One region of the Gilvimarinus sp. 1_MG-2023 genome, then DNA from elsewhere that is predicted to be linked to it. Evidence: predicted binding sites of a transcription regulator. Region 1 holds the regulator's gene; each other region holds the start of a gene.
The links. The regulator sigma-54, encoded in region 1, starts transcription at its own class of promoters, with help from an activator protein. The targets are predictions, from matches to a motif close to TGGCACANNNNTTGCNNT.
Positions count from the first base shown of each region.

Region 2: a site for sigma-54 is predicted at 3,618-3,635, ahead of Q4563_RS01710 (chemotaxis protein CheW). Genes of this name have one in related genera too.
Region 3: a site for sigma-54 is predicted at 2,698-2,715, ahead of cobA (uroporphyrinogen-III C-methyltransferase). Genes of this name have one in related genera too.
Region 4: a site for sigma-54 is predicted at 2,059-2,076, ahead of Q4563_RS09525 (TorF family putative porin). Genes of this name have one in related genera too.

Region 1 covers NZ_JAUOSC010000003.1:204,391-210,327, forward strand. Annotated here, with positions in the region: gene Q4563_RS06420 (KpsF/GutQ family sugar-phosphate isomerase) at 1-212, shown strand, start outside; gene Q4563_RS06425 (KdsC family phosphatase) at 238-780, shown strand; gene lptC (LPS export ABC transporter periplasmic protein LptC) at 780-1,358, shown strand; gene lptA (lipopolysaccharide transport periplasmic protein LptA) at 1,345-1,872, shown strand; gene lptB (LPS export ABC transporter ATP-binding protein) at 1,874-2,599, shown strand; gene Q4563_RS06445 (RNA polymerase factor sigma-54) at 2,730-4,235, shown strand; gene hpf (ribosome hibernation-promoting factor, HPF/YfiA family) at 4,316-4,606, shown strand; gene ptsN (PTS IIA-like nitrogen regulatory protein PtsN) at 4,612-5,070, shown strand; gene rapZ (RNase adapter RapZ) at 5,076-5,937, shown strand, end outside.
Region 2 covers NZ_JAUOSC010000001.1:399,573-405,509, forward strand. Annotated here, with positions in the region: gene Q4563_RS01685 (TRZ/ATZ family hydrolase) at 1-363, shown strand, start outside; gene ubiG (bifunctional 2-polyprenyl-6-hydroxyphenol methylase/3-demethylubiquinol 3-O-methyltransferase UbiG) at 332-1,090, shown strand; gene Q4563_RS01695 (HAD family hydrolase) at 1,108-1,794, shown strand; gene Q4563_RS01700 (YciK family oxidoreductase) at 1,801-2,568, shown strand; gene Q4563_RS01705 (DUF2802 domain-containing protein) at 2,657-3,028, opposite strand; gene Q4563_RS01710 (chemotaxis protein CheW) at 3,051-3,536, opposite strand; gene Q4563_RS01715 (chemotaxis protein CheW) at 3,658-4,518, opposite strand; gene Q4563_RS01720 (ParA family protein) at 4,518-5,330, opposite strand; gene motD (flagellar motor protein MotD) at 5,409-5,937, opposite strand, start outside.
Region 3 covers NZ_JAUOSC010000011.1:28,609-34,545, reverse strand. Annotated here, with positions in the region: gene nudE (ADP compounds hydrolase NudE) at 1-288, shown strand, start outside; gene Q4563_RS12205 (hypothetical protein) at 410-631, shown strand; gene moaB (molybdenum cofactor biosynthesis protein B) at 647-1,147, opposite strand; gene moaA (GTP 3',8-cyclase MoaA) at 1,262-2,320, opposite strand; gene cobA (uroporphyrinogen-III C-methyltransferase) at 2,776-3,609, shown strand; gene nirB (nitrite reductase large subunit NirB) at 3,632-5,937, shown strand, end outside.
Region 4 covers NZ_JAUOSC010000006.1:168,354-174,290, reverse strand. Annotated here, with positions in the region: gene Q4563_RS09535 (pteridine reductase) at 1-503, opposite strand, end outside; gene Q4563_RS09530 (multifunctional CCA addition/repair protein) at 500-1,738, opposite strand; gene Q4563_RS09525 (TorF family putative porin) at 2,166-2,828, shown strand; gene purD (phosphoribosylamine--glycine ligase) at 2,998-4,293, opposite strand; gene purH (bifunctional phosphoribosylaminoimidazolecarboxamide formyltransferase/IMP cyclohydrolase) at 4,427-5,937, opposite strand, start outside.

The DNA.
Region 1 (5,937 bases):
GCCGCCAAATAGATAAGGGCATTGATATTCACTCTGCCATCATGCGTGACATCATGACCCCCAACCCCACGACCATCGCCCGTGACACCTTAGCGGCTGAAGCCTTAAAAGTGATGGAAGAAGCCAAGATTACCGCACTGGTGGTCACCGAAGGCGACCGGGCCTGTGGCATCTTACATATGCACGACCTTTTGCGGGCGGGTGTGGTCTAATGCCCTCAGATACAAGTACTTACTTATGACTCAACAAACACTGGCACTGGCCAAACAGATAAAATTGCTGATTCTCGATGTCGACGGCATTCTGTCCGATGGCAAGCTTTACTATGACAATCACGGCAACGAGATGAAAAGTTTTTGCACCCAAGACGGACAAGGCATTAGGAGCCTGCAAAAGTACAGTGATGTCCGAGTTGCCATTATCACAGGGCGCAAGAGCGAGATCGTCGCCCGGCGCGCTAAAGAGCTGGGGGTAGATTTGGTGATACAAGGCCGCGAAGATAAATGGCAAGCGCTGCAAGAGGTGTTTGACCAGCTTAATTTAAAACCCGAAGAAATTGCCCACATGGGTGATGACTGGCCCGATTTATCCATCATGACACGCGTGGGCCTGGCCCTAACCGTTCCCAACGCGCACGCTTCGGTAGCTGAATACGCGCACTGGGTCAGTCACCGTAACGGCGGCGATGGCGCCGTACGCGAAGCATGCGATTTACTCCTGCAAGCGCAGGGGCACTATCGCGCGGCCATTGGCCAGCACTTACCGCCAGAGCAAGCTTAATGCGACCTCGTCAACCGCGATCCTGGATTATTACCATTGCGCTGGTCAGCGGTTTGCTGTACAGCGCCTTGCAATACTCACCCAACGATTTAGTAAAAGGCGCCGGCGAGACGAGCACCCCAGATTTTCCCGAGGTTTATCTAGTAGAAATGACCGATCGCTCATTCGATGACAGCGGCCGACTGACCCACACCCTTAAAGCGCGCCAAGTCACCTACTTTAAAACCGCTGATACCACCGAGGGTTATATTGAGCAACCGGAACTCACTTTTCTGAGTGAGAATTCCAGTCACCCCTGGCACCTAGTCGCCAACCAGGGAATAGCGGATATTGAACAACAGACTCTTCAGCTAAGCGGCACCGTCAACGCTTATAGCGAGCATCCACGCTACGGCCGACTGGATGTCACTACCGAAGATCTCTTAGTAAACACTCACGAGCAAATTGCCACAACAGATAAACCTGTTACCATGCAAAGCGCTCGCGGCACTACCAGCGCCGTCGGCTTATCCGCCGATCTCGACTCAGGTCGTGTGGCACTGCTGTCTGAGGTAAAAGGTATTTATGCTCCCGACTAAAAGGCTTCCCGCTAAACTGAAGCACTGCGTACTCACTGTGCTATTGGCAATCGTCAGCACAACTGCTTTTGGCCTACCCAGTGATCGCGAGCAAAATTTTGAGCTGCAAGCGAACCAGCAAACGTTCGATCAGAAAAATGGTCGTGTTACATACACTGGCGAGGCCCGCCTACAGCAGGGCTCACTGATCATCCGCGCCAACACCATTGTGGTTCAATTCGATCAAGACAATAGCGTTGAACAAATCACTGCCGAGGGCTCACCCGCCCACTTTGAGCAGCAACCGAGCATTGATCGCGGCGTGGTTAGCGCTAAGGCGGGCATTATTACCTACAACAGTGCCAACAATACCGTATCGCTAAGTAAAGGCGCTTTACTGGAGCAAGACGGCGCGGTTATGCAAGGTCATGAGATTCGCTACGACATCAACCGCGAACTGGTCAGCGCCGAAGGCGATCATGAATCTGACCAACCCATTCAAATGACCATCCCCCCGGCACTGATAGAGCAGTAATATGTCGACACTACGCGCAGATAATCTGGCCAAAAGCTATAAAGGGCGCCAAGTCGTCATTGATGTTTCCCTAAGCGTATCAAGCGGCGAAATAGTCGGCCTACTCGGCCCCAACGGGGCGGGGAAAACGACTTGCTTTTACATGATTGCCGGCCTGGTTCGCGCCGATAAAGGCAAAGTGGCCATCGACGATCAATCCCTGACACATATGCCCATCCACGGGCGTGCCCAAGCGGGTATTGGCTATCTACCACAAGAGGCTTCAGTATTTCGTAAATTATCTGTCGCGGATAATATTCTCGCCATATTGCAAACTCGCAAGGAGCTTTCTAAGGCCGAACGCGAAGAGCAGTTAGAGTCACTACTGCAAGAGTTCCACATCACCCACATTCGCGACAGCCTGGGCATGGCTCTGTCAGGCGGTGAAAGACGGCGGGTAGAAATAGCGCGAGCCCTTGCCACCGACCCTAAGTTTATCCTCTTAGATGAACCCTTTGCCGGGGTCGACCCTATCTCCGTCAGCGATATCCAACAGATTGTCCTCCACTTAAAAGACCGCAATATCGGTATACTGATTACCGACCACAATGTCCGTGAAACCTTAGGTGTATGCGAAAAAGCGTATATCGTCAGCGAAGGGCATATCATCGCCGAAGGCAGTTCAGAACAAGTACTGAACAATGCGAAAGTGCGCAAAGTTTACCTTGGCGAGCATTTTATGCTCTAAAAGCCGGTTCGCCACCTTGACATATACTTAATTCTCCTTGTTAGGCATAAAGATTGCTAGGAGCTATTGCTTGGGGGCGACATGCTGACTAAACTCAAACCATAGTCTGCAAGATCGTACTGAAGAAGCCATGAAACAATCGTTACAATTAAAACTGGGCCAACAGCTCACTATGACCCCCCAACTGCAACAGGCGATTCGTCTGCTGCAGTTGTCGACCTTGGACCTCCAGCAGGAGATCCAAGAGGCGCTGGATTCCAATCCCATGCTGGAAACCGAAGAGAACAACGAGCCTAGCACCGAGGCGGAAAAAAAATCCGAACAAGAAGCTGCTATTAATGAGACCAGCAGCCTCACTCAAGAATCCGCCAAAGCCACTGAAACCGAACCTGAAAACAATGCTGAAGGCGATTGGAACGAAGAAATCCCTCAGGACCTCCCGGTGGACACCAGCTGGGATGATGTTTACGAGAGCTCTGCGCCGGCACTACCGGCCAGCAACTACGAGGGCGACGACTCAGATTTCGAAAGCCGTCGTGGCAGTACTGAAACACTGTACGACCACTTAATGTGGCAACTCAATTTAACACCGATGTCTGAGCGCGATGAAATCATCGCTCTGGCCATTATTGACGCTGTAGAGCCCAGCGGGCTGCTGAGCGTTACTCTGGAAGAAATTTTTGAAGGCTTAGCACCCAACTTCGAAGAGCTTGAACTGGATGAGGTGCAAGCTGTACAGCACCGATTGCAACAATTCGATCCATCGGGAATCTGCAGCGAGAATTTAGAGCAGTGTCTGTTGGTTCAGCTGACCCAATTTGCCGCCGACACACCTTTTTTGGATGCCGCCAAGCAAATCGTTCAACAATATCTCCCCATGCTCGCCAGCCGCGATTACCGGCAATTAATGCGCAAAACACGCTTAAAAGAGCCAGAGTTAGCGCAGGCGGTTGCCCTAATCAAAACCCTCAACCCCCACCCGGGTGACGCTATTGACACTCGCGAAACCGAGTATGTCGTGCCCGACGTATTTGTCGATAAACGTGAAGGGCGCTGGACCGTTGAGCTTAATCCGGATATAGCTCCCCGGTTACGAATCAACTCCGATTACGCATCACTGGTTAAAAGAGCCGATTCCAGCAGCGAAAACACCTTTTTGAAAAACAATTTACAAGAGGCCCGCTGGTTTCTAAAAAGCTTACAAAGTCGTAACGAAACCCTGTTGAAAGTCGCCACCTGTATTGTGGAAAAGCAACGAGGATTTCTGGAGTATGGCGCAGAAGCCATGAAACCCTTGGTGTTACACGATATCGCCGAGTTGGTAGAAATGCATGAGTCGACTATTTCGCGGGTGACTACGCAGAAATATATGCACACCCCCCAGGGTATTTTTGAGCTGAAATACTTTTTTTCATCTCACGTCAGCACCGATTCAGGCGGTGAGTGTTCGTCTACTGCAATCCGCGCTATCATTAAGAAATTGGTGGCAGCTGAAAACTCGAAAAAACCACTCAGCGACAGCAAAATTACCGACATGCTGGCCGAGCAGGGAATAAGGGTCGCACGGCGAACGATTGCCAAGTATCGAGAGTCGCTCAATATTCCACCATCAAATGAACGTAAAAGCATTGTCTGATACAGTCTGTTTATGCACCGGTGGCACTATTGCGGCCGGCTGGGTGGGATAGGCCCACCCTGATTCAGGAGGATAGCTATATGCAAATAAACATCAGCGGTCATCACATTGAGGTAACCGAAGCAATTGAAGAGTATGTTCATAATAAATTTGCAAAGTTAACGCACCATAATGACCTCATCACCAGCATTAATGTTTTTCTCACTGTGGAAAAACTAACCCAAAAAGCTGAAGCGAGCATACATGTCAGCGGCAAAGACATTTTTGCTAATGCAGACTCCGAAGATCTCTACACCGCCATTGACGCCCTTACCGACAAGCTTGACCGTCAAGTGATCAAACACAAAGAAAAGCTGAAAAGCCACAGATAATACTCATGGAAATCTCTCAAATATTATCCCCAGAACGCACCCTATGCCATATCGAAGGGGTCAGTAAAAAGCGCGCACTAGAGATCCTCGCCAATACCATTGCCGAGAACTCACCCATGCTCGACGCCGATGACGTATTTCGGCGTTTAATCGCGCGGGAGAAGCTCGGTTCTACCGGTATTGGCCATGGCATCGCCATCCCCCACTCACGCATACCAGGTTGCGACTGTACATTGGGCGCACTAATCACCTTAAAAGACCCCATTGACTTCGATGCAATGGATGGTGAACCGGTCGATGTATTATTTGCCATGCTGGTTCCCGAGGAGTCATGTGACGAACACTTAAAAACGCTGGCCGCGCTGGCCAGCGCGCTTAATGACAATCAGTTTCGCCAGGCATTGCGGTCTGCGCAAAACCCGCAAGCGCTTTTTGCCGCTGCCACCCAGTCACCAGCAGGCTAACCACTATGCATTTGGTGATTGTCAGTGGTTTGTCGGGCTCGGGGAAAAGTACCGCGCTAAACGCGCTGGAAGATGCCGGTTATAACTGTATCGATAACTTACCGGTAAGCCTGCTGCCTGCGCTAATCACTCAAATTCAACTGCACAAAGACGCGGACAATCAAAATTTTGCCATTGGCATCGATATTCGCGACGCTTGGCAAGACTTAGAAATTTTCCCCTCAATGGTAGGACATCATAAAGATGCTCACCTACCCTTTACCGTTGTCTTTCTAGACGCTGAAACCAAAAAAATTGTGCAGCGGTTCAGTGAAACTCGACGTAAACACCCACTGAGTGACAAACATCGCCACTTGACCGCAGCAATTGAAACCGAACACCAGTTACTTGAGCCCATGCGAGATGCGGCAGATCTTGTCATCAACACTACGGATCTAAACCTGCATCAGTTGCGCGAGCTGATTAAATCTCGTATTGCCGAACCTCACTCAGATGGCATGGCAGTATTATTTGAGTCATTTGGCTTTAAACACGGCCCGCCCAACAATGCCGACATCGTGTTTGATGCACGCTGCCTACCCAATCCGCACTGGAAGCAAAGTCTACGCAGCCAAACTGGACGCGACGTCGATGTTATTGATTTTCTAGATTCAGAACCGCTAGTACAAGACATGCTACAAGATATAACCCACTTCTTAGGTCGCTGGTGGCAACACTACCAAGCTAATAATCGCAGCTATATTACTGTCGCTATTGGCTGTACCGGCGGTCAGCATCGTTCGGTCTATTTATGCGACAAGCTACAACAACAATTCTCAGGTGAACTGGACAATGTGCAGGTTCGTCACAGAGAATTAGACGCGCCAC
Region 2 (5,937 bases), on a different contig from region 1:
GAACTTGAAACGGCGGGCCTGCTTGCCAAAGCCGTCGCAGGCAACCCGGCACAACCCAGCGCCCATGAAATACTGGCCATGGCAACCATTAATGGCGCCAAAGCTATGGGACTTGAGGGCGAGATTGGTAGCCTAGAGGTCGGCAAGGCCGCGGATATAATCGCCTTGGAAACTAAACATATCGGTTGTCGGCCTATTTACGATATCGCCTCTACCCTCGCATACAACAATCGCTCTCTTTCGGTTAGCCATAGCTGGGTGGCCGGCAGAGCATTAATGCTGTCATCGCACTTGCAAACCTTAAATGAGCGTGACATTGCAGACAAAACGAATGCTTGGTCCAAGAAAATTAACCGTGAGTAACTCCATGAACGAGCCAAAAAACACCGACAACGTCGATCCGCATGAACTGGAGAAATTCGAGCAAATTGCCGAGCACTGGTGGGATCAGAACGGTGAATTTAAACCTTTGCATCAAATGAACCCTATCAGAGCCAACTTTATTGATGAGCGCTCACCGGTGGCCGGATTAAAAGTGCTAGACGTAGGCTGTGGTGGCGGGATTTTGTGCGAGGCTTTGGCCCAAAGAGGCGCCAAGGTTACCGGCATTGACTTAGGCGAAGCACCTCTACAGGTCGCTAAAACCCACGCCGATCAGCAGTCTTTAAATATCCTCTATAAAAAAATCAGCGCCGAAGCTTTTGCCCAGCAACATGCCGGTGAATTTGATATTGTCACCTGCCTGGAGATGCTCGAACATGTCCCCGAGCCCGCTTCTATTGTTCAGGCCTGCAACCAATTATTAAAACCCGGCGGACATGGCTATTTCTCGACATTAAATCGCAATCCAAAATCTTGGGCCATGGCGGTTGTGGGTGCCGAGTATGTATTGGGCTTATTACCCAAGGGAACGCATGATTATCAAAAATTTATTAAACCGAGTGAGTTGGGCGCTATGGTTCGACGTGCAGGGTTACAAACTCAGCAGTTAGCCGGCATCACCTACAATCCCATTATGCAAAGCTTTAGCATTTCTGCCGACGATGTCAGCGTGAATTATATATTACACGCCCAAAAACCTAACTTATGAGAACGGAATCAACGTTAATGTCCTCACCTCTTACTGCGGTAATGTTTGATCTCGACGGCACCTTGCTCGACACAGCGCCCGACTTTGTTATGGCATTAAATCAATTGCGCCGCGATTACAATAAAGAAGGCTTACCGTTTAACGTTATACGCGAACAAGTATCTAACGGGGCTGCGGCACTGGTCACCCTTGGTTTTGATTGCACGACTGAAGATAAAACCTTTGCCCCATTGCGCCAGCAACTTCTCGATCACTATTTACATGGTATCGGCAAGGAAACCCGTTTTTTTCCAGGCATTGAAACCCTTTTACAAGACTTAAAAAATAAAGGAGTGCCTTGGGGCATTGCCACCAACAAGCCCCGACTTTATACCGAAGCTTTATTGAAAAAAATTAACTTCCCGACGCCGCCGAATTTTGTGGTTTGCCCAGATGATGTTGTCAATCGAAAACCTCATCCTGAATCATTGATTCTGGCCGCCAAGCATCTAAAGGTCGACTGTCAAAACATTCTCTATCTGGGAGATCACAGACGTGATATTGAATGTGGTAACGATGCCGGGGCGACCACCATTGCCTGTGGTTATGGCTATATTGATGCAAACGACCCTGCCGAATCATGGTTGGCCGATTTTTTAGTCCAACATTCGGAACAGCTACCCGATTTAGTCCATCATTTATTGATGCAATCAAGAGACCGATAACTATCCATGAGCGAAACCATTAACACTCTGCCAATTGATTACATTCCGGCCTCCCAAGCACTGACCAATGACATCATCCTCGTCACTGGGGCCGGCGATGGGATTGGTCGTGTAGCGGCATTAACTTACGCCAGCCACGGCGCCACCGTTATTCTACTGGGGCGAACCCTGGCAAAACTAGAAGCCGTTTACGACGACATTGAAAATGCGGGCGGTCCGCAACCCGCCATATATCCGATGAATTTTGAAGGCGCCACAGAAAAAGAATACACCGATCTCTGTAATGCCTTACAAAGCGAATTCGGTGGTTTAAGCGGAATCTTACACAACGCCTCAGAGCTGGGCGATCGCATGCCCATCAGTGATTATGCCAATGACACCTGGGCTCGCATAATGCAGGTAAACGCCAATGCACCCTTTATGCTAACGAAAGCCTTGCTGCCATTATTGCATAGCTCCCCTACTGGCCACGCCAGTGTGATTTTCACCGGCTCGTCGGTGGCGCGCCAAGGGCGCGCCTATTGGGGCGCTTACGCGGCCAGTAAAGCGGCGCAAGAAAACTTAATGCAAACATTGGCCGATGAGCTCGACGGCACCAGTGTGCGTAGCAACAGCATCAACCCCGGGGCCACCCGCACTGCCATGCGTGCATCCGCTTATCCGGCCGAAGACCCGCAAACCATTAAAACTCCCGAGCAAATTATGCCGCTCTATCTTTATTTGATGGACAAGAAGTCTATTGCCATAAATGGTCAGTTGTTTAACGCTCAATAACATAAAGCGTGGAATTGAGTGCGCGCAGGTGGGCTATTGCAGAAAGAAAGTTTTGTTAAAACAACTAATAATAATTTAGAAAAAACAATTAAGCGGTAGGTTTTTTGCGCAAAGCATCCAACAGGGAAGATTCGGCGCGGGAGAGGCCGCAGCGGCTAGCCACCTCTTCACGCGACACACCCATTTCCAACAGGTGAGTCGCCTCCGAGTATGGTCGTACACTGGCGGGAATATCATCCGCGTCAGTGCCGCGAACGCTTGAACTAGACTCCATAGCCAGAATACGCTGCCCCATACCAATTGCGCCGGATTTTAGGGTGGTCAAATCTTTCGCGGTACTGTTTAGCTGAGATTGGATTCGGCCAATTCGGTTGCTGAGCAACATACACCAAACGCCACAAGCCACAGTCGCAAGAAGCGCTGCGGCTAATAACCATAAAAGTAACGGGCTCTCAGTCATATAGAAAAGCTCATTGGCTCGCTTAAATATCTTCTAACTCTGCCCACTCGTGGTCGGAAAGCAGCTTGTTGAGTTCAATCAAAATAAGCAATTCATCATTCTTGTGGCACACGCCTTGGATAAATTTAGCACTTTCCTCATTGCCGACATTAGGTGCCATTTCGATTTCAGATTGACGCAGATAGACAACCTCGGCCACGCTATCCACCAAAATACCAATAACGTGATTGTCGGCCTCGATAATCACAATACGTGTATTATCGGTCACCTCACCGGTAGGGAGAGCGAATCGATGGCGAGTATCAATAACGGTTACGACATTACCCCGTAAATTAATAATCCCTAATACGTAGGCCGGCGCACCCGGTACTGGTGCTATCTCTGTGTAGCGCAGCACCTCTTGGACCTGCATTACATTGATGCCGTAGGTTTCACCATCCAGCCGAAATGTCACCCATTGCAACACCGGATCGTCGGCATTATGATTTTGATTGGCATTGCTAGCCATGCACATTTCCTCGCTCGCTGGGCACTTAGCCCTTAATAATCTCTACACCAAATAGCATAACACTATTCATTACTATAGCTTACCGCACAAAATGCGCCAACAACACTAGCTTGGACTAACCTCAAGCGAGCCGGGCATTTTTATCCGAGTCAGTTAACAATTTACCGACCATAGGTATATCCAGCAGAGCACACATATGGGCTTTAACAGTGCCTGCCAGCCAGGGTCGCTGGGTACGAGTACCACGCCATTTTACATCTTCCGGGCTTAAGGTAATGGGCTGCTCGACATTATCGACAGCCAAACCCCAAGGCACACCATTGATAGAGATCACGTATTTAGCCGTTTGCTCAAAGGCGGGATCATATCGCTCTGGCATCACAAATTTTGCTGTATTGACGGTACGTACCTTGCCAGATGCGGTGGGTTGAAGTCCCATAAACCAATCAGCTTGCCCAAATAAAGGCGTTAATTCATCGGTCAAAGGCTGAATTTGCCCCAAAGAGATTAAGGGCACCGCTAAGGTCAAACCGCTTACTTTAAATAACAACACCTCAAAGGTGTTTTGTGCCCAGCGAGGACGGCCATTATCAAGCCATTCGAGCTGTTCATCTAGCACATTTAAGGCAACAGCATCCTCTATTGCCTCTAGAGTTTCACCAACTGAAGGCGACTCTTTACTCGTAACTTGGCTGACGGGCACCACCGGTGCTTGCACAGGCACAGCGGCGGGCTCGTTTAGGTCTACATCGGCCACCTGCTCTACTTGAACACGCGCGCTTTGCAGTAATTTTTGCAGCTGCTCGCGCTTAATTGCCATAACATCTTTTTCGGCAAGCGGCATCGGTTTTACGGCTTCGGATTGAGGTGCAGCTATCGCAGGCGACGCCGCAGACCGAGTTGACGATTCTGATTCAGACCCGACGCCCAACAAATCGCTGAGATAGTCCTGGAGTACATCATCAGTTTTGCTATCACTCATCAGCCGACCCCTACTTTTTGTGAAGTATTAGCCGATTTATTGCTTTTGCTGCGGACTAACCATTTATATAAAGATCGGTAGGCCTCAACGCCTCGGCTTTGAGGCTCGAATAGATGCGGTGGGACCCCCGCCTTACTGGCATCACGAAACTTAGTATCAATTGGAACCTTACCCGGCCAAGTCTGCAAAGGATAATCATGGCGTATGGTTCTCAAGGTTGAGACGGATGCTTGTGTTCGGCGATCGAACATAGCCGGTACGATACAGTAGCTGACTTGTTTTTGATTGGATTTTGCCATCATATTCAGCGTGTTGACCATTCGCTCAAGCCCTTTCAGAGCGAGGTATTCTGTTTGCACCGGAATAATCAACTCATGACAAGCTGCCAGCGCATTGATCATCAGTACGCCTAGCAAAGGAGGGGTATCAATAATGGCCAAGTCGTAATCGTCACTGACCGCGGATAATACCTCACCTATAACTAACCCCAAAGCACCCTGCCCCACAGCGCGGCGCTCCAATGTCGCCAAGGCGGTAGCCGATGGGATTAAATCAAGTTTCTGATGGCCACTATTGATAATGACCGACTTTACAAAGTCCCGACTTAACTTGCCTCGTTCGGCAAAGAGCGTAAAGGCACTGAGCTTTACGGTATCCGGGTTTTGACCAAAGTAGCTGGTCAAAGAGCCATGCGGGTCCAAATCAATCAGCAATACGCGACGGCCTTGCTCGGCGGCAAGGCCGGCTAGTGCTGCGCTGGTGGTCGTTTTACCTACACCACCTTTTTGATTTGCCACCGTCCAAACGATCAATGTTTACTCCAGCGTCAATATGCTGACACAGTTTATAGTATTGGCCCTATTCGGTATCAACAGCAACTATTGTGCCTACTAGTTTTCACGAGGTAGATCAGGATCACTGCTAAACAGCAAATCGCCGTCTTCCATCTGCACAGCCTCTATCAAGCCTTGATTCGAATCAGGTCTTTTGACGGTATCGGCCGACTGCGCCATATCTTCAGGTGTATTTTCAGCTTCAGGGGCGGGCGCAAGGGCCGCGTCTCCGGCCAGCGCATCGATCGAGTTGCGCGGTCGGTCAAAGGCATCACGGGCAATCATCACGGCCACTCGTCTGTTTTGTGCTCGCCCATCGGCACTGTCGTTCGCCGCTACTGGCTGGTGCTCACCATAGCCCACAGCCGCAAGTCGGGTGGCATCGACACCGTTTGCCACCATCCATTTTACGATCGCGCTGGCGCGCGCCGAAGACAATTCCCAGTTACTGGGATAGCGCTCAGTATTGATCGGTACATTATCCGTAAAGCCTTCAATTTGAATCGGGTTTTGGGTTTCGGCCAAAATAGTAGATACTTTACTAAAAATTTCACGGGCTTGCGCACTGGCATCGGCACTGGCGGAA
Region 3 (5,937 bases), on a different contig from region 1:
GCGGCCAACCGAGAGCTTAAAGAAGAGGTTGGGTACGGCGCCAAATCCATCCAGCTGTTAAAACAAGTACACCTTTCACCCTCTTACATGGAACACAAAATCAATATTTTGCTGATGCGAGACCTCTACCCCGAGGTTTTACCAGGGGACGAACCGGAACCCATCGAGGTGGTGCCTTGTAAACTGGACGACCTTTTTCAACTGGTGATGCGCGACGATGTGATCGAAGGACGCACCATTGCTGCACTGTACTTGGCCCAGCACTGGATGACGCAACATTCATCATAACAATTGTGCGACATTTACGCCCATCCTCGCTCCAAATCAGTCTAACCGGACGGATTACCTGTTAACCCTAGCGTGCTAAGCTTATTCTTTACCAATGCAAACACGTAACAGGGAGCTAGTTATGGCACATGCACAGCGTCAATTTGGTGTTTCCATTAATATCAATCACACCGGCCGCTTAAGGCAGCAGTTAATTTCCGAAATAACCGGTCTGGAAAGACAGGTGCACGAATTAAAGTTGCAGGGCAAGGCCGTTGATTTTTCCTTAATGGCGTCTTATAAAGAGTTGATCAACAGCCGCAAAGACCTGTTGAAAAAGCTTCCCAACTCTTGGTGTTGGTAGCCACACATTAAAGCTTTATAGCTGGCCAACAAAATTACAGGGGCCGTGCCGCGAATCCAGCTGCTCTTGAATAATCGTCCAGGCAGTTTTACACGCCCCAGTTGATCCCGGCAGACAAAACATTAAAGTGCGATTGGCAAGGCCCGCCGTCGCGCGCGACTGAATGGTCGAACTGCCGATTTCGCGATAAGAGACCTGCCGAAACAGCTCGCCGAAACCTACCACCGTTTTATCAAACAGCGGGGTTACCGCCTCAACCGTGGAATCGCGCCCGGCAAAACCGGTGCCGCCGGTAATCAACACCACCTGAATATCATCCCCGGCAATCCAGTTCGATACCAGCGCGCGAATTTGGTAAATATCGTCTTTGACTAAGGCGCGATCCAACACCTTATGCCCGGCAGATTCGGCCAGTTCTTGCAGCGCCTGCCCCGAGGTGTCGGTGTCGCGATTACGGGTATCGGACACGGTTAGCACGGCAATATTTAACGGTACAAATACTTTTTCACGACTCATAAAACAACGTTCTCATTAATAGCAAGTGGGCAGCGAAAGCCGCACTAACCGCATAGCAAAAGTAACAGCGTGGGTTTTAGTCTCTTTCATACCCTTTCAAGCGCGCGCTTCGCTCTAACCACCGGTCATATTCATAAAGCGCACCACCTGAACATCGGATGATTGCACATCAAAGCTGTGGGCCTCGGGTTTAATCTGCACCGCCTCACGAATGGCCGCTTCGAGCTCTTCATTGGTACTTCCCGGCCGACGCAGCACGTGGCGCAGATCGCGGCTATGTTCTTGGCCTAAACACAACAACAACTTACCGGTGGCGGTCAGGCGCACCCGATTACAGCTGCCGCAAAAATTATGACTGTGAGGGGAGATAAACCCAACCTTTGATTGGGCGCCTGCCACCGTCCAGTAGCGCGCGGGGCCACCTGTCTGCTCGGCGCTGGGCACCAAGTTAAAGTGGCGGGACAACTCCGCACGCAGCTCATCACTGGAAATGTACTCGGCTACCCGACCATGGCTGGTCACCTCACCCATAGGCATTTCCTCAATAAAGCTAATATCGAGATTGTGCGATAAGGCAAACTCCACCAGCTGACCGGCCTCATCAGCGTTGTAATGTTTAAGCGCAACACAGTTGAGCTTGGTGTGACGGAAACCAGCGGCGATAGATGCCTTTATACCTTGCAGTACATTTGCCAACTGACCGTGGCGAGTCATGGTATGAAACTTATCGGCCGATAGGGTATCCAGACTAATATTAAGGCGCGACAACCCAGCGGCACGCAACGGCTCAGCCATCTCGGCCAAGCGGGTGCCATTAGTGGTCATGCAGAGCTCTTGTAAACCCTCAATGGCGGCCAGTTTTTCCACCAGAGACACAATGCCCTGCCGCACCAGTGGCTCACCTCCGGTCAGGCGAATTTTTTGCACGCCCAACCCCACAAACATCTGCGCCAGCTGCTCGAGCTCTTCCAGCGACAACACCTCTTTGCGAGGCAGGAAAGTCATGTCCTCTGCCATACAATAGACACAACGCAAATCGCAGCGATCGGTGACCGACATACGTAGGTAGCGTATCTCTCGACCAAAACGATCGACTAAAGTGGGCGTTAATAGTTTTTGCATAACATTGATAGTAACAAATTCCCGCCAAGGAGGATTAAATACTCGCAGCATGAAAGACAATCCTCCAGCTGCCACGAACTTATTTGCTTTTAGCAGGGCAAAATCCAGACCATGACGCGCCCTCCAAAGCCAATACCGGTACTCGCCTCCAAGACCAAGCCTTTTTAGCAAGCGGCTAAGATTTACGTCCTTTACTTAATACAAACCTGCACCACTTTATGGCAAGCAAAAAATATCGCACATCACAAGCACCATGATTGACCACTTAAAATCCTCACTAAAATCTCACATTCGGTGCATATGATGGTGCACCGCGCACCATTACAACACTTTGAAAATTACGGGCAATTTTTAATCAATTTAAAAACAACCTCATAACCTTCTGATTTATAAGAATTTAAAAAATTTTATACACCTTTCTTTATCACTGGCACCGACTTTGCTCTTACCCAGATCAAACACCCACAGACAATGGCTGCCCTGTACGGCCCAAGTGAGAATGCACCATGCACAACAATACGCCGCCCCCCAACACTATCATGTCGCTCAACAGCAAAATGTCGAGCCAGCCGGGTAAGGTATTGCTGGTAGGGGCCGGGCCGGGTGACGCCGAGCTGTTAACACTAAAAGCTCTCAAGGCGATAGAAAATGCAGACGTTATTTTCTATGACCAGCTAGTTAGTCAGGAGATCCGGGCGCTTTTCCCCAAAAGCACACCGGCCATTTATGTGGGCAAAGTAAAAAACCACCACAGTGTTGCTCAAACAGATCTCAACCAAATGCTGGTAGAGCACGCCAAACGAGGATTAAACGTCTGCCGAATTAAAGGTGGCGACCCTTTTGTTTTTGGTCGGGGTGGTGAAGAGCTTCTGACATTGCGTCAAGCCGGTTGCGATGCCGAAGTCATTCCCGGCATTACCGCCGCCTCAGGCTGTACAACCGCCGCCGACATTCCCCTGACCCATCGCGGTATCGCACAAGGCTGCACGTTTGTCACGGGGCACGGCGAAAAAGATTTGAACCTAAACTGGCAAGCACTGGCAAATTTAAACCATACCTTGGTTTTTTACATGGGCGTCAGTAAAGCCGAACACATTCAAACCCAATTATTACAAGCCGGTATGAATGGCCATACACCAGCCGCTTTCATTGAAAATGGCTGCCGCAAAAATCAGCGTGTGGTAACCACCACTGTGGGCGAGCTTTTTCAAACCGGTCAAGAGCACGGCGTACAGTCCCCCGCTCTAATCGTGGTGGGTGAGGTGGTACTAATGGCCCAGCAACTGCAAGACCTTGTATCTCAACAATCAACAGGCCAACCAGAAAGCCTGAGCGCATAACCGAATTAGCAGAGGAAGAATCATGACTACAGAACGCATCATCGTCGTCGGCAACGGAATGGTTGGTCACAAGTTTATCGATACTGTTATCAACAGCGACAACGCCGAAAATTTTGAAATTGTTACCTTCTCGGAAGAACCTCGTCTGGCGTATGACAGAGTAAAACTGTCCGCCTATTTCTCTGGCTCAAGCGTCGACGATTTAATGTTGACCTCCGAGGAGCACTACCAAAGTGCCGGCGTCGTTTACACCCTGAACGACAAGGTAGTAGAAATCGACGGTGACGCAAAAACCGTTACGACCGCTGCGGGCAAGGTAGAGGGTTACGACAAACTGGTTCTCGCCACTGGCTCCTTCCCTTTTGTGCCGCCTATACCCGGCAAAGACCAGCCTCACTGTTTGGTGTACCGCACCATTGAAGATCTGGAAGAGATCACCGCATCGGCCCAAGAAAGTAAAGTCGGCGTTGTTGTCGGCGGCGGCCTGCTCGGTTTGGAAGCGGCAAATGCGCTTAAAAACCTCGGCCTGGAAACTCATGTAGTTGAATTTGCGCCGCGCCTAATGGCGGTTCAGCTAGATGAAGGCGGCGGCGACTTACTGCGTCGCAAGATTGAATCATTGGATGTGAATGTTCACACCGAAAAGAACACCAAGAATATCGGCGCCGGTAAAAAACGTCGCTATGTTATGGAGTTCACCGATGGCAGCGAATTGGAAACCGACATGATTGTGTTTTCTGCCGGTATTCGTCCACAAGACGAATTGGCTCGCAATAACGGCATTGATATTGGAGAGCGCGGCGGCATTGTCGTTGACAACTTTTGTCGCACCTCCGTCGAAGACGTATACGCTATCGGTGAATGTGCCTTATGGGACGGCAAGATCTTTGGTTTGGTCGCCCCCGGCTACCATATGGCCAAAGTGGCTTACTCGCACATCAATGGCAGTAGTGACCAGTTTACCGGCGCCGATATGAGCACCAAGCTCAAACTGCTTGGCGTCGACGTGGCCAGTATCGGCGATGCTCATGCCCGTACTCCGGGAGCGCAAACTTACACCTACGAAGACGGTGTTAATGAAGTCTACAAGCGCATTATCGTCAGCGAAGATGGCAAAAAATTGCTGGGCGCCGTTTTGGTGGGCGACGCCGAAGCCTACGGCACACTGCAACAAATGTGCGTCAACGACATGGCTCTGCCCGACTCACCCGAGCAATTGATTCTGCCGGCCTCTGACGGCAGCGCTGGTGCCAGCATGGGTGTCGATGCACTGCCTGACACTGCGCAGTTGTGCAGCTGTTTGGATGTCACCAAAGGCGATATTGTCGATGCGGTGCAGGGCGGTTGCTGCTCCATGGGGGACATCAAAGATAAAACCGGTGCCTCTACCGGCTGCGGCGGCTGTGCCGCGTTGGTAAAAAGCGTGATGGACAAGGAGCTGGAAAATCTCGGGGTGGAAGTTAACAACCACCTCTGTGAGCACTTTGCTTACTCCCGTGCCGAACTGGCCGATATTGTTCGCGTTAAAAAAATTGAATCCTTTGATGCCCTGCTCGACAGTCACGGCCAGGGTGGTTTGGGCTGCGAAATTTGTAAGCCGGCGGTGGGTTCTATTCTGGCCTCGTTCTGGAACGATTACGTTTTAGAAGACAAGCATATGGGGCTGCAGGACACCAACGATATTTATCTCGGCAATATGCAAAAAGACGGCACCTACTCGATTGTGCCGCGCGTGGCCGGCGGTGAAATCACCCCGGATAAATTAATTGTTTTAGGGCAGGTCGCGAAAGAATTTAATCTTTACACCAAAATTACCGGCGGCCAGCGTATCGATCTGTTCGGCGCCCAGTTGCACGAACTGCCAATCATCTGGCAACAATTGGTGGAGGCCGGATTCGAAACAGGCCACGCTTATGGTAAATCCTTGCGTACCGTCAAATCCTGCGTGGGTAGCACCTGGTGTCGCTACGGCGTGCAAGACAGTGTCGGCATGGCTATCGCGCTGGAAAATCGCTACAAGGGTGTGCGCTCGCCCCACAAAATTAAATTTGGTGTATCGGGCTGTACCCGCGAATGCGCCGAGGCCCAATCAAAAGACTTCGGCATTATTGCCACAGAAAACGGCTGGAACTTATACGTTTGCGGTAACGGCGGCATGCGCCCTCGTCATGCCGATTTATTTGCCACCGACCTGGATGACGAAACGCTGGTGAAATATATCGACCGCGTGATGATGTTCTATATCCGCACAGCGGACCGTCTGCAGCGAACCTCAGTGTGGTTGGAAAACTTAGAGGGCGGCCTGGATTATTTGCGCGATGTCGTGAT
Region 4 (5,937 bases), on a different contig from region 1:
GTTTTAGTCAGCATGACATTACCGGCTTTGGCGATGCAATAAATACTGTGGCCTTTGAGGGGGCGCTCGGCGTGAATGTCGGCAATATTAATAATACAGCCCTCGCTTGATGCGAGAGCAAGTGCCAGTTTTTGACTGAGAAAAAACGGCGCTTTTAAGTTGCTGCCAATCAGATTGTCCCAGTCGGCCTCACTCGCCTCGCCGACGGGAGTCGGGTAAAAACTGGAAGCGTTATTGATTAAGGCGTTAAGTGAGCCGAAGCAATCCAGTGCTTGTTCCGCCAGTGTGAGTAGTTCGGCTTGGTTGCACAAGTCGCCACTAAGAATACGAACACTGTCGGCGCGCTCGGTGTTGAGTTCAGCGGCGAGGGCACTCGCCTCTTGCTGTGACTGGCGACAGTGAATAATCAGTTGCCAGCCTTCGCAGTGAAGCTTGCGAGCAATGGCGGCGCCGATGCGTCGCGCACCGCCGGTGATCAGTGCGACAGGAGGTGCATTGTTCATAAGTGTGTCGTCGATTGGGTGTGTTGGAAGTGTTGAATCGCTTGCAGCCGTTTTTGTTCCAGCTGTTTGCCCAGTTCGGCCCCCGAGTAACCGGCGGCGATAAGGTTTTTGGGGGCAACATTACTGGCGGCCATCAACGCGCCGCGTAAAAAGTCGGCCTGTGGATAGGGGCGAGTTTCAAATCCGGTGCGGCCGCGTGAGTCGGCTGTGCAGGCCAGTAAAAAAGGTTCTATTCGCTCCGGCCGGCGCAATACATCGAGGCGTTTAAACAGCTTGTTAACTGTAGCGGCTTTTAGTTCTAGGGCTCTGTGCACATGGGTGTGAAACTCACACACTAATAACGCTAGGTCGCGATGCTCATTGGGCACGGCCAGTCGACGGCAGAGCGCTTTAATCAGTGATAACCCCGACTTTTCGTGGCCGTGATGACGGGGCCACTGATCTTGAGGGGTGACGCCTTTACCTAAGTCGTGCATGAGGGCGGCAAAGCGGACGATGGAACTATCGCTAAGCAGGCTCGCCTGCTGCAGCACCATTAAGCTGTGTATGCCGGTGTCTATTTCCGGGTGATGCTGGGCTGGCTGTGGCACCCCAAACAGGGCGTCGAGCTCTGGTAATACTTTCGCCAGCGCACCACAGTCTTTGAGGGTTTGAATAAATACTTCGGGATTTTTTTCTTCCAACGCGCGCGACATCTCTTTCCACACACGCTCGGCTACTAGGTGATCGGCCTCGCCTTGCTCGACCATTTCTCGCATCAAGGCTTGGGTTTCGCTCGCCACCGTAAAACCCAAATGATGGTAGCGCGCGGCAAAGCGGGCCACGCGCAGTATACGCACAGGGTCTTCGGTAAAGGCTGCGCTGACGTGGCGCAGAACCTTTTGCTGAATATCTTGTGCTCCGCCGTAGGGGTCGATCAGTTCGCCCGACTCTGATTTAGCAATCGCGTTGATAGTGAGGTCGCGCCGTATTAGGTCTTGTTCAAGACTTATGTCAGGGGCGCAGTGAAATTGGAAGCCGGTATAGCCCTGGCCTGATTTTCTCTCAGTGCGCGCCAGTGCGTACTCCTCTTTGCTCTCGGGGTGGAGAAAAACGGGAAAGTCTTTTCCTACCGGTGTGAAGCCCAGTTGCTGCATGGCCTCGGGTGTGGCCCCTACGACGACCCAGTCTTGTTCACTATAGGGATAGCCCAGCAACTGATCGCGGACCGCTCCGCCCACAAGAAATGTCTGCATAAAGAGTATTCGCAATGCTGTTTAGGTGGTTAGTTAAGAGTAGGTGATTGTCGCATTAAATACCGATGGAGTAATACAGCGAGTGTAGCTGGTGTGAATTGCTCCCGTGGTTTCTTCAGGTGGAATCGGGTGAGTTGGGTGCCCACATTGGCGCTTATTTGATTGTATTTTACCTATTGAAATCGGGTGTTTCAATTTGGTGCGACCTGCAATGTTTGGCGATTATAAATGCACGTCTTTGGTGCTCTGACGCAGATGAAAGAATTGAATATTTTGTTAAATTCTCTCTATGTTGCTGAAAACATTGGAATTTAATAAGTTGGCGCGGTCTTCGCTATAACGTCAGCAAGCTTGTTCGGTGTGCTAATCGAGACAGCTAACAAAACAACATATTCGTTACTGCCATTAGAAACTAGAGGAAGATTTCATGAAGATGATTAACAAAAAAGTATTGGCCAGTGCTGTTGCCGCTACTGCTATTGCCCTGAGTGCTGCTGTACCAACCGCCAGTGCAGCCGAAGTGTCAGCATCGGTAGGCGCAGCCAATATGTACTACTGGCGTGGTCTGGACTTAGGTAATGGCGATCCAGCAATTTCTGGTGACCTGAGTGTTAGCGCTGGTGGCTTCTATGGCGGCATCTGGGGTTCTTCTGGTGATGCATCAGGCGGCCAAGAATATGACTTATTTGTGGGTTACGGCGGTGAAGCGGGCAGCTTTACTTACGACGTAAGCCTGTGGAACTACAACTACCCAAGTGCTACTGATCCTGTAACTGGCGACGACACTTCACCAGATATCGGTGATTCAACCGAAGCGGTTGTGTCTTTAGGATTTGGTCCTGTGGCAGTGACCTACTACCACGGCCTGGAAGATTTGGAAGATTACTGGTACACCACCATTGGTGCTACTTTTGACAAATTCAGCGTGACTTACGGTTTGCACGAAGACGACCTAGCCCATGTTGACCTAGGCTACTCGTTCAACGATAACGTGAGCTTCACCATTGGCCAAGTGGTTGATGATGTAGACGGTACTTTTGATGACGATACTAAGTTTATCTTGTCTCTGAGCCTGCCAATCGAATTCTAAGTCAGTCTTAGAACTCTGTTTCGCTGACAGATTAAACAGCGAGCATGAAGCGTTAGGGGCAAACCATAGGTTTGCCCCTTTTTTTTTGTGCGAGATGTGAGCGGTCAAAAAAAAGCGGGCATAGCGCCCGCTTGAGAGTTGCTTTACTGCTTGCGACTCTACTTTTTGTCTATGACTTTGCCGCTTGTTCGCGAGCAATGGCGCGATAGGCAATGTCACGGCGCAGAGAGACGTCTTTCCATTGGATTTTATCGGCCAATTGGTAGGCGCGCGCCTGAGCTTCGCTGACAGTATTGCCGAGCGCGGTAGCGCAAAGCACGCGACCGCCGTTGGTCACGATGGCTCCGTCTTTGTCGGCGGTGCCGGCATGGAAAACCTTTTCGCCGTCGACTTCGGTAGTGGGTAGGCCGCTGATGACATCGCCCTTGTTGTAGGCGCCTGGGTAGCCGCCGGCCGCGAGCACTACGCCGACACTGGCGCGCTCATCCCACTCGGCAGTGGCTTTATCCAGTTCCCCGCGGGTAGCCGCTAAACACAGCTCGACCAAATCAGATTTTAAACGCAGCATTATGGGCTGAGTTTCCGGGTCGCCAAAGCGGCAGTTGTATTCGATGACTTTGGGAGTGCCTTCGTCGTCAATCATTAGGCCGGCATATAAAAAGCCCGTGTAGCGATTGCCTTCGGCCTTCATGCCTTCGACGGTGGGGCGAATCACTTCATCCATAATGCGCTGATGCACCGCGTCGGTCACCACCGGTGCCGGTGAGTAGGCACCCATGCCGCCAGTGTTGGGGCCGGTATCGCCTTCACCCGCGCGCTTGTGGTCTTGGCTGGTGGCCATCGGCAGAATATTATCGCCGTCCACCATCACAATAAAGCTGGCTTCTTCACCGGTCAGAAACTCTTCGATCACTACGCGGCAACCGGCATCGCCAAAGGCGTTGCCCGACAGCATGTCTTTGACAGCTTCTTCGGCTTGCTCAAGAGTCTCGGCGACAATAACACCTTTACCCGCGGCTAGACCGTCGGCCTTCACCACGATGGGTGCGCCTTTCTCGCGTAAGTAAGCCAACGCTGGCTCCACTTCGGTAAAGTTTTGGTAGTCGGCGGTGGGAATATTTTGGCGTTCGAGAAAGTCTTTGGTAAATGCCTTCGAACCCTCTAATTGAGCTGCGCCTTTACTGGGGCCAAAACAGGTCAAACCGCGCTCGGCAAAAAAGTCGACCACGCCTTCCACCAGGGGGACTTCCGGGCCAACAATGGTGAGCTCGCACTGCTCAGCCTTGGCAAAGTCGGCGAGTTTGGCAAAGTCGCTGACACCGATGTCGACGTTTTTAAGTTTATCGTCCAGTGCGGTACCGGCGTTGCCGGGGGCGAGAAAAACGGTATCCACTCGTTTGCTTTGGGCCGCTTTCCAGGCCAGAGCGTGTTCGCGGCCACCGCCGCCAATGATAAGAATGTTCATAAACTTATGCCGTTACTTTGAGTCTCTGAAAGGGTGGTTATGCTATCGCTGAACGCTGAACGCTGAACGCTGAACGCTGAACGCTGAACGCTGAACGCTGCGTTTTGCGTGCCGCATTCAGCGTCCTGTGTCTTTAATGCCGGAAATGACGCATGCTGGTAAAGACCATGGCGATGCCGTGCTCGTCCGCCGCAGCAATCACTTCTTCATCGCGCATGGAGCCGCCGGGTTGAATCACCGCAGCAATTCCGGCCGCAGCGGCGTTGTCGATTCCGTCGCGAAATGGGAAGAAGGCATCGGAAGCCATCACTGAGCCAGGCACGGCCAGCCCGGCGTGCTCGGCTTTAATGCCGGCAATACGGGCGGAGTTGACGCGGCTCATTTGGCCGGCACCGACGCCCACAGTGGCGCCGTCTTTACCGTAGACAATAGCGTTGGACTTCACCATTTTGGCAACTTTCCAGGTGAACAACAGGTCGAGCATTTGCTCTTCAGTGGGCACCTGTTTGGTGACGACTTTTAAATCGGCTGCGGTAACGGTGCCATTGTCGCGGTCTTGTACCAGCAGGCCACCGGCGACGCGTTTGTAATCAAAGTCGCTCGGCGCAGCGCCCCATTCGCCACATTCAAGCAGGCGCACGTTCTTTTTGGCGCTAACGACTTCAACCGCTTCGCGGGCAATGCTGGGGGCAATAATCACTTCGACAAATTGTTTGTCGACAATGGCTTTCGCCGTGGCTGCATCCAGTGGGCGGTTAAAGGCGATAATGCCACCGAAAGAAGATTCTGGGTCGGTGTCGAAAGCGCGCTGATAGGCGGCTAATAAATTATCGGCGCTGGCCACACCGCAAGGGTTGGCGTGCTTGACGATGACGCAGGTGGGCGCGTCAAACAGTTTGACGGTTTCCAGTGCGGCGTCGGTATCGGCGATATTGTTGTAAGAAAGCTCTTTGCCCTGCAATTGCTTTGCGGTGGCAATGGTGCCGGGGGCTGGATTTTTCTCGACAAAGAACGCGCTTTTTTGATGCGAGTTTTCACCGTAGCGCAGGGTTTGTACCTGCTGGAATTGGCTATTGAAAGTGCGTGGAAAGTTTTCATTACCACCTTCGACCATACGGCCGAAGTAGTTGGCGATGGCACCGTCGTAGGCGGCGGTGTGCTCATAGGCTTTAATCGCCAAGTCGAAGCGTGTTTTATAAGTGGTCGAGCCGTTGTTGGCGGCGAGCTCACTCAGCACTGTTGCGTAATCGGAGGCGTTGACCACAATGTTGACGTGGGCATGATTTTTCGCTGCGGCGCGAACCATGGTGGGGCCGCCGATATCGATATTTTCAATGGCGTCGGCCAGCGAGCAATCGGGGTTGGCAACGGTGTTCTCAAACGGGTATAGGTTGACCACAACCATGTCGATGCCGCCGATGCCGTGCTCTTGCATGACGGCGTCGTCCTGACCGCGACGGGCCAAAATGCCGCCGTGTACTTTGGGGTGCAAGGTTTTTACCCGGCCATCCATCATTTCCGGAAAGCCGGTGTAGTCAGAGACTTCCACGGCGGGAATGGCGTTGTCTTTTAATAGACGAAAAGTGCCGCCCGTGGATAAAATTTCAACACCTTGCTGGTGCAGTGCGGTGGCAAATTCGACTA